Regions from separate parts of the Shewanella maritima genome, predicted to be linked through region 1. Evidence: predicted binding sites of a transcription regulator. Region 1 holds the regulator's gene; each other region holds the start of a gene.
What was found. The regulator MetJ, encoded in region 1, represses methionine synthesis genes. The targets are predictions, from matches to a motif close to TAGACGTCTAGACGTCTA.
Positions count from the first base shown of each region.

Region 2: metH (methionine synthase) is a predicted target of MetJ. The motif match lies at 1,684-1,701, and genes of this name have one in related genera.
Region 3: metK (methionine adenosyltransferase) is a predicted target of MetJ. The motif match lies at 1,770-1,787, and genes of this name have one in related genera.

Region 1 is NZ_CP036200.1:1,651,878-1,655,093, reverse strand. Features, by position in the region: gene EXU30_RS07195 (LysR family transcriptional regulator) at 1-277, opposite strand, end outside; gene EXU30_RS07190 (sulfite exporter TauE/SafE family protein) at 416-1,156, opposite strand; gene metJ (met regulon transcriptional regulator MetJ) at 1,297-1,611, opposite strand; gene metB (cystathionine gamma-synthase) at 1,820-2,980, shown strand; partial or broken gene EXU30_RS07175 (bifunctional aspartate kinase/homoserine dehydrogenase II) at 3,082-3,216, shown strand, end outside.
Region 2 is NZ_CP036200.1:3,574,894-3,578,109, reverse strand. Features, by position in the region: gene EXU30_RS15155 (ABC transporter ATP-binding protein) at 1-445, opposite strand, end outside; cobalamin riboswitch at 518-683, opposite strand; gene EXU30_RS15150 (histidine phosphatase family protein) at 944-1,645, opposite strand; gene metH (methionine synthase) at 1,871-3,216, shown strand, end outside.
Region 3 is NZ_CP036200.1:3,222,001-3,225,216, forward strand. Features, by position in the region: gene rhlP (rhombotarget lipoprotein) at 1-303, shown strand, start outside; gene metK (methionine adenosyltransferase) at 575-1,726, opposite strand; gene EXU30_RS13815 (TonB-dependent receptor) at 2,820-3,216, shown strand, end outside.

The sequences.
Region 1 (3,216 bases):
GCTTCCCTTGTAACTGAGATTGCTGGTTTTCAACCATTCGGGCAGCATTGAGAAATTGCCCAACTAAAGGCTCCACTTGCTCTAAGAATTGCTCGCCACTAGGAGTTAGCGACATTGCGCGGGTGGTACGAATAAAAAGTGGCGCGCCTAATTGTTTTTCTAGCTCGCCGATGCGGCGGCTAACTAACGCGCGTCTGGTATCAAATGAATCTGCGGCTTTAGAAAAGCTACCGAGTTTAGCAACCGCTATAAATAACTCTAAGTCATTGATATTCAACTGATACACCTTAGGTTAGACAAAAGAATGAGTGTAGATGTATCAAGAGATTACTGTCAAACAACACGTTGATAAGCATGATGGAACTCACAGCGACATCATCGCTAAGCGATGAAAGTTGACAAACGTGAGGGCAAACTAAGTAGCCATTAAGCTAATAATTGATTTAGTAGCCAGGATGAGCGCGCTTAAGCTACACAAAATAAAGGTGACTTTTCGCGTCAGGTCTTTATCAATATTGTGTACATATTTACCAGCCACTTTGTGCCCTAATATCACAGAGGGCAAAAGCATGGCAGCGATAACGAGATGTTGCCATTGTACTAATCCATATATCGCCAATATGGCCAGTGCTATCATTGAGCTAAACACAAAAAACGCAGATAAAGCAGCGCGAAAGTCAGCAGCGGCTTTGCCAGCTAACAGTATTGCTAATGGCGGGCCGCCAATCGCGGCAATATTGCCAAAAATCCCCGAAAAGATCCCAGCAATAAACAAGGTGAGCTTATTCACGGGCGCAGTGATTTTATAGATGCTCAGTAACACTGCTAGCAGCACAATACCCGCAATCATTAGGCCGAGAATATCAGCTGGTGCGAGTATCAGTAGACTGGCACCAAGGAGTCCGCCTGGCACGCGGCCAATGAGTGCATATTGCAGTCCGTTAAATTCAAGCGCGCTGCGCTCGCGATATAAGGTTAACGCTGAAATCGAAAAGCCCATTAATATGACCGGCACTGGCACTAAGTCTGGGTCGACAATATACAACAGCGGCGTTGCCACAACTGCTAAACCAAAGCCAATTAGGCTTTGAGTTAGCGCACCAGCAAACATGATGATTGAAGCTAGGATAAGACTTAACGGGTCGACTATTGTCATGTTACTTCCATATTTAGTATGGCTTGAACTTGAGCAAGCTGCGCCTTGGCGCGGGAGCAAAAAATAGGTGCGAGAGTAATAAAAAATGCTTCAACCACCTGAGCGATTGAAGCATCTTAAAATTCGATATGGTCTGCAGACTATTCTACGTCTTCCCACTCGATGCCCATAGCATCCATCAATTTTTTTGCTTCAGCAGGAATTTGGTCTGGTTGCTCTTTAGATAAGTCATCGTCATTTGGCAGTGGCTGACCTGTGTATGCATGCAAGAAAGCTTCGCATAACAGCTCACTGTTAGTGGCGTGGCGTAGGTTATTTACCTGACGGCGAGTACGCTCGTCAGTTAAAACTTTTAGCACCTTTAAAGGGATGGACACAGTAATCTTCTTTACTTGTTCATTCTTTTTGCCATGCTCGGCGTATGGGCTAATATAGTCGCCGTTCCACTCAGTCATTAACTCACCTTTAGCTTTGAATTCGGGGCTGATTTTAACCCCTTATCTACGTTAGTCAAATTATTGCAACGAAATTGTGTGCAATGCAAATAGATTTCTCGATGTTTAGATGTCTATATGGCTATTTCCTATTGACGCTGATGTTTGGGTTAGGTACATTTGGACGTCTAGACATCTCTTTCTTGAGTGGTTGATTTAGGAGTCAATGATGGCCAAACCTCAAAATGCGACAGTGGCAGTGCGCCAAGGTATTGAAAGTGACACCCAGTATGGCGCAGTTGTGCCGCCGATTTATCTGTCGACCAACTACTCTTTTGATGGTCATAAAAATCCACGCGAGTTCGACTATAGTCGCTCGGGTAACCCAACCCGAAATATCCTTGGAGATACTATTGCTCAACTTGAAAACGGAGCAACAGGTGTTGTGACCTGTACCGGTATGGCGGCCATTACTTTGGTCACCAGTCTACTTGAGCCTGAGGATTTAATCGTTGTACCCCACGATTGTTATGGTGGCAGCTATCGTTTGTTCACAAATCTTGCCAAAAAGGGCGCGTTTAAATTATTGGTTGTCGATCAAACCGATGAGCAAGCATTAGCGCAGGCAATTAAGCAAAAGCCAAAAATGGTTTGGCTTGAAACCCCATCAAACCCGCTATTAAGAGTGGTGGATATTGCTGCCATTGCACAGGCAAGCCACGAGGTTGGCGCTTGGGTTGTGGTTGATAACACCTTCTTGTCGCCAATTTTGCAGCAGCCGCTCGATTTAGGCGCCGACATCGTGATTCATTCCACTACTAAATATATCAATGGCCATAGCGACGTGGTTGGCGGCGCAGTAGTCGCAAAAGATGCTGAGCTAGGCGAGTTATTACATTGGTGGTCGAATACCTTAGGGCTTACGGGCAGCGCTTTTGACAGTTACTTAGCATTACGCGGCATTCGCACTTTAGGTGTGCGTATTCGTGAGCATCAAGCCAATGCACAAAAGATTGTTGCGCTGCTAACTAGCCATGAAAGCGTTGCAAAAGTGTATTACCCGGGATTATCTGACCATCCAGGCCACGAAATTGCGCAGAAACAACAAAAAGGTTTCGGCGCTATGTTAAGTTTCGAGCTTAAAGGTGGTGAGGCCGAGGTTGTCGCCTTTTTAGATGCGCTGAAATTGTTCAGTGTTGCTGAAAGTTTAGGCGGCGTGGAAAGTTTAGTAGCCGTTCCGGCAACCATGACCCACCGTGCAATGGAGCGAGAAGCTCGCCTAGAGGCTGGTGTTGAAGACACATTATTGAGACTATCTGTCGGCATTGAGGATGGTGACGATCTAAGCGCAGACATCAAAGCTGGCTTAGATGCGGTTGCAGCTCTATAAAGCGTTAATTTTTGTCCACATATATTTAGAAAATCGCACGCAATAAAGTAAGTTGTACGCGGCACATATCGAGTATTGCCGCGTAGTTTAAGGAGTGACAAATGGCACGAGGTCATTTACATAAATTTGGTGGTTCAAGTCTGGCTGATGCGGACTGTTATCGCCGTGTTGCACACATTATATTGACCCATGGCAATAGCGACGATCTCGTGGTGGTGTCTGCCGCTGGTAAGAGC
Region 2 (3,216 bases), 1.9 Mb from region 1:
GCACTCGTTGTTTCTCACCACCTGAAAGCGCATTGAACATCTGCAAGGCTTTATCGCGCAGCCCTACCTGCTCAATCGCATCACTCACTTGCTGTTTATCTTCTTTGGTAAGCCTTGCCATTAACCCTTTGTGCGGAGTCAGCCCCATCGTCACTAGCTGAGTAACAGTTAACTCCACATGGGCTGGGGTATCTTGTTGCACCACAGCAACATTGAGGGCTAATGACTGCGACGAGTATTCCTCAATCGGTTTGCCTAACAAGGTAATGTCACCGCTATCTGGGGTGATGTAGCGGTATAAGCAGCGCAGCAAGCTAGATTTACCCGCACCATTCGGGCCGATAACGCCGAGCATCTTGCCTTTATCAAGACACAAACTCACATCATCAAGAATAAGCTGTTTACCCACCGTCCAACTCACGGCGGATACAGAAATGGCTGTCATAAACTACTCCGCTGAGTAACCCGCTCAGCATCAATTAGGTAAACTGGATTTGATTTATCCTGCAGGACATCTGCAAGACATCGGCATAGGTATCTGACTTAGGCGGCTTGTTTCACTAACTTCACTCACTTCAAAGGTGAAGTTAAACAATAACCACCATCACAGTTGCGGGTACAGTTCGGGATTGCCCGATTCCCTGATGCCAAATCAAAATGAATTTAAATATGGGTTAACCGTCAAGGCAAGAGCATGACTGCTCTAACCATCGGAGCACACGAACTTTGATAGCGCAAGACGCCGTAAAATCGTCCCCTATCTTTACATTATGGGCTCCACTTTAGCATCCCTGCTAAAGAGGCTTGCTACCTCAAAGCTCATATACTCCCAATACACATGAATAACAGGTGCGATAGACATTCACAATTGAGGTCAACCTTCATATAACGCTTTGATTATCGCTTAACTTAAGCGACTCTCCAATAGCCGTTACAAAATCCTTTATATTTCAGGCCAGTTCAAACAAAACTGACAGTTATCAATATCATCGCCCTCGACATACACATCCAAACTTAACAGCGCAGCATAAGGCAGTTTAAAGTGACTGAACATTGAGGCTGTTTGCCCCGTACTTAATACATGTGCCAGCAAGGCTTTTATCACCCCGCCGTGAGTCACTATTAGCGCGCTAGGCACAAATGCCTCTGTTTCCCCACTGTGATTAACATGAGTGTTGGAGCTCATATTGGCACTAATATTGGTATCAGGTTCAATCTGCGCCACCTGATTAATCACAGGCTCTAATGCTAGCAACACCCGCTGCTGAAAACTCAATAAAGACTCACCATTTTCTGGAGTATGTTGCTCATCCCATGGATCGCACCAGTAGGCTTGCATTTGTTCATCATAGTCTTGATAAAGCTGCTCGAAAGATTGCCCATCCCACACGCCAAAGTCGATTTCTTCTAGCCCTTCAACCAGCTGACATTCAAGGGATTTTTCCTTTGCGTACCCCTGACTCCAATTGGCGCAGCGCTGCAGCGATGAGCTAAACACTCTATCAACGCTTGGCTCAATGCGTGATGCTGCGCGGCTCATTTGTGCTTGTCCAGCATCAGATAACGCGACATCAACCTTACCACGCAGAATTTGTCCGCCCTCACATTCACCGTGGCGCAATAACCACAACTTAATAATTTTCATAAAACCGCCTTGCTCTATTCTAAGCAACTCGCTTATTATGGACGTCTATACGTATAAAAGTCTAAAACTCCGAACTGCTAGACTCAACTAGTTTAGTTATTTAAATCATTAAATACCCATAAATAGTTAGTTAACTAGCGACATTGTGGTAATAAATAATACTCAGCACAATGCTACACGCGGATGATAAACGACAGTAAAAGCTTACTTAGAGGTACCTTAGTAATGGATAAAGCGCGTTCCCATAGCCAAACCCTACAGCAAATAGAGCAATTGCTAGAGCAGCGCACGCTGTTTTTAGATGGCGCTATGGGTACCATGATCCAGGACTACAAGCTTGAAGAAGCTGACTTTAGAGGTGAGCGTTTTAAAGACTGGCACTGCGATGTCAAAGGCAACAATGACATGCTGGTGTTAACCCAGCCAAATATCATCAAGCAAATCCACCGCGAATATCTGCTCGCAGGTTGTGACATTCTTGAGACCAATACCTTCAATGCGACCACCATCGCCATGGCCGACTACGATATGCAAGCGCAGTCAGCCGAAATTAACTTTGAAGGTGCGCGCCTTGCCCGTGAAGCCGCAGATGAAGTAGAGGCCGAGACAGGTCGTCGCTGTTTTGTTGCCGGTGTGCTTGGCCCAACTAACCGTACTTGCTCTATCAGTCCAGATGTAAATGACCCAGGCTTTCGTAATATCCACTTTGATGACCTTGTCGCTGCCTACACTGAGTCTACTCAAGCGCTAATCGATGGCGGCGCTGACATCATTCTGGTTGAAACCATTTTCGATACCCTAAACGCAAAAGCGGCGCTATTTGCCATCGAGTCAGTATTTGACAATATTGGTGAGCGCTTGCCAGTGATGATTTCAGGCACGATTACCGATGCGTCAGGCCGCACTTTAACCGGGCAAACCACCGAGGGGTTTTACAACTCGTTAAGGCACATCAAGCCTTTATCTATCGGTCTTAACTGCGCCCTAGGCCCAAAAGAGCTGCGCCCTTACATCGAAGAACTTGCACGTATTTCTGAGTGCTACGTGTCCGCGCATCCTAATGCGGGTCTACCAAATGAGTTTGGTGGCTACGATGAAACGCCTGAAGAAATGGCTGAGGTGATTGGCGAGTGGGCTCAAGCTGGCATGCTTAATATTGTCGGCGGCTGCTGTGGTAGTACGCCTGCCCACATTAGCGCGATAAAACAAACCGTTGAGCAATTTAAGCCGCGCAAGCTGCCAGATATTCCGGTGGCCTGTCGTTTATCGGGTTTAGAGCCGCTGACCATTGATTCAGACTCACTATTCGTAAATGTGGGTGAGCGCGCCAACGTGACTGGCTCAGCTAAGTTTTTGCGCCTTATTAAAGAAGAAAAGTTTGAAGAAGCGCTGGATGTAGTGCGCGAGCAGGTTGAAAACGGCGCGCAGATCATCGACGTCAATATGGATGAGGGCATGCTTGATGGCGTCGCCAACATGCAAAAGTTCTTAAACCTTATCGCCTCTGAGCCAGATATCTCCCGCGTGCCGATTATGATCGACTCATCTAAGTGGGAAGTGATTGAAGCTGG
Region 3 (3,216 bases), 1.6 Mb from region 1:
TTTGATATTAAAACCCGCAAGATGCTATTTCGCGCTCCGGGCATAAGCAAGCTTGAAGACAGTTCAACTGCCATTGGTAAAGATAGAACCTTAGACGAAATAGCCATGCAGGGCTTTAACCTTGCCGTAGACGATATGGTGGTGAATCTAGAAGACGAGCTCAGTCGTTTTAAGACCCGTGTTAAACAAGAACAAGTCGCCAAGGTGGAGCGCCGAGAAGGCTACAGCGGTAGCGGCGGATTCGGGTTGGTGCTGTTTGGTTTGTTGGCGCTTGTGATGCGCAGGCGCGGTTCATTAACCTAAAGGACTAACTAACCTGAACTCGGGGTAAGGAAGTGTCAATGGTCGTTCTGTCTTGAGTGATACCTAGCATTAAGTTTCTAGCGAGATAGTTTTGTTAAGTTCAAGGCGAAGCTACGCGTCAATAGCTAGCCTATTGCAAGTAGCTTCAACACAGAAATAGACAAAAATAGCCGTTAGAAACCGATTTATTATCCCGAGCTCAAGTTAACAATCTCAGCAACAAAAAAAAAACCGCCATGTAGGCGGTTTTTTTAGTCCTAGGCAGTGGTCTTTATAGACCTGCGTCTGCTCGTAGGATTTCAGCTTTGTCAGTTTTCTCCCAAGGGAACTGGCTACGACCAAAGTGACCATATGCTGCAGTTTCTTGGTAGATAGGACGTGCAAGATCTAGCATAGCTGTTAGACCATAAGGACGTAGCTCGAAGTGCTCACGTACTAACTTGATAAGCACGGCTTCTGATACCTTACCAGTACCGAAAGTTTCGATGCTGATAGATGTTGGCTCAGCAACACCAATTGCGTAAGAAACTTGAATTTCACAGCGATCAGCAAGACCTGCAGCCACAATGTTCTTAGCAACATAACGTGCTGCATATGCTGCACTACGGTCAACTTTTGATGGGTCTTTACCAGAGAAAGCACCACCGCCGTGACGTGCCATACCGCCGTAGGTATCAACAATAATCTTGCGACCAGTTAGACCACAGTCACCTACAGGGCCACCGATAACGAAACGGCCAGTTGGGTTGATGAAGAACTTAGTGTCTTTGTTTAACCACTGAGATGGTAAAACTGGCTTGATGATGGTTTCCATCACGCCTTCGATTAAGTCGTCTTGCGAAATCTCTTCTTTGTGCTGAGTTGATAGTACAACTGCATCAATACCCACAATCTTGCCTTCATCATATGCGAAGGTAACCTGGCTTTTCGCGTCTGGGCGTAACCAAGGAAGTGTGCCGTCTTTACGCACTTCAGATTGACGCTTCACTAATTGGTGTGCGTAGGTAATAGGTGCAGGCATTAACACGTCAGTTTCGTTGCTTGCATAACCAAACATTAGACCTTGGTCACCCGCGCCTTGCTCGGCTGGATCGGCACGGTCAACACCTTGATTGATGTCTGGAGACTGTTTACCAATCGCGTTTAAAATAGCGCATGAGTCAGCATCAAAGCCCATGTCTGAGTGGGTATAGCCAATTTCGCGAACGGTTTTACGGGTAATTTCTTCGATATCAACCCAAGCAGAAGTGGTCACTTCGCCACCCACTAATACCATGCCTGTTTTGACATATGTTTCACACGCAACGCGAGCTTTAGGATCTTGCTCGAGGATTGCGTCTAGTACCGCATCAGAGATCTGATCGGCGATTTTATCTGGATGACCTTCTGATACAGACTCAGAGGTGAACAAGTGCTTTGCCATAGTCGGAAATTCTCGTTTTAAATCATTTGAACGTGTAGAGGTATCTACATCTAGACGTCTATTCTAGATTAATTTAACAATGATGACACCCCCTCTATACGAATAAATCCTGAGAATTGTGCAATGGTGCATAAAAATTAAATTAAGCCAAAACAGCGTTTTAGTAGCAGGCTGAATAAGTCTTTGTTCTACAAGCGTTAGTGTTTTTGTTAACGGGACGTATCAATGTGAGTGTGCGAGAAAATAAACAATGTAAATTTTGTCTTTGTGGATAAATGGCTAATTTTGGTAATTATTAGTTTACAGCCTTGGACATTAGTTGGGGTTAGAGCGTTGGTTGGATTTAGAGCTCTAGGTGGTCTTCGAGTATTGGTTGGCTTTTAAGCGTTGCCAACTAATCCAGTGATTATGGTTTTGGATAGGCGTTACTGGGTGCTAATAAACCTTAACTCAGGATAGTAAATAACCTGAACCCTAGATAATAAATGGGTTTCTAACGGCTATTTTTGTCCGTCTCTTAGCAAAAGGGTGCGTTAAAGATACTTGCAACAGACTAGCGATTGACGCGTAGCTTTTCCTTGAACTAAACAAAACTATCTCGTTAGAAATATTAAGCTGGGTATAGCACCATTCTAGAGCGTTATTGACACTTCCTTATCCCGAACTCAGGTCAATGAATAAAAGCCTCATCGCTTCAGCCCTGTATTACAGTTCCTCTAACAGACCCTAGCTATTTAGCCAGTATTTTTTGGAGTAAAAGGTCTGCATTTCAAAGCAAGTGTTAGCTATTTTGTTAACGAGAACGCTTGCTAAACTGCCTTTTCTTTATTCAAACTTTCAATTTTCTACTAAATTTAAAAATTATTTATAACAGTGAGTTACCTCTTTCATTCGGCTTGATTTTCGTTTGTCACAATAAAATCATGTTTAAATAATGTTGCAAACTAAATTGTTGAGTGCTAACTTTTGTAACAGCTAAATGTTACCGATAACAATTTGGTGTTATAAAGTGATTTTGATGTACGCTTTCAGATTATGTCGGTTGAGATAAAAAACATAAAAACTCAATAATGACCTAGCCCTGTGGGGGGATATGAAAAAAAGTACAAGACTAAGCCCTAGCATAGCTGCGCTTGCAGTTGCGTCTGCTTTAGGCACGATTTCAATGGCACATGCGCAAGATGCAACCGATCAAGCTCAAGCTGACGAGCCAATGGAAGTGATTGCGGTAAAGGGTATTCGTAGTAGTTTGTCGCGCGCTCAAGATATCAAGCGTACATCTGATGGTGTAGTTGATGCGATTTCTGCTGAAGATATGGGTAAATTCCCAGATACCAACCTAGCTGAATCGCTGCAGCGTGTTACTGGTGTGTCGATTGATCGTAAAAACGGTGAAGGTAATCAGGTTACTGTGCGTGGTTTTGGCCCAAGCTTTAACTTGGTGACCTTAAATGGCCGTAGCATGCCGTTTGCTGACTCGCCAAAGCAAG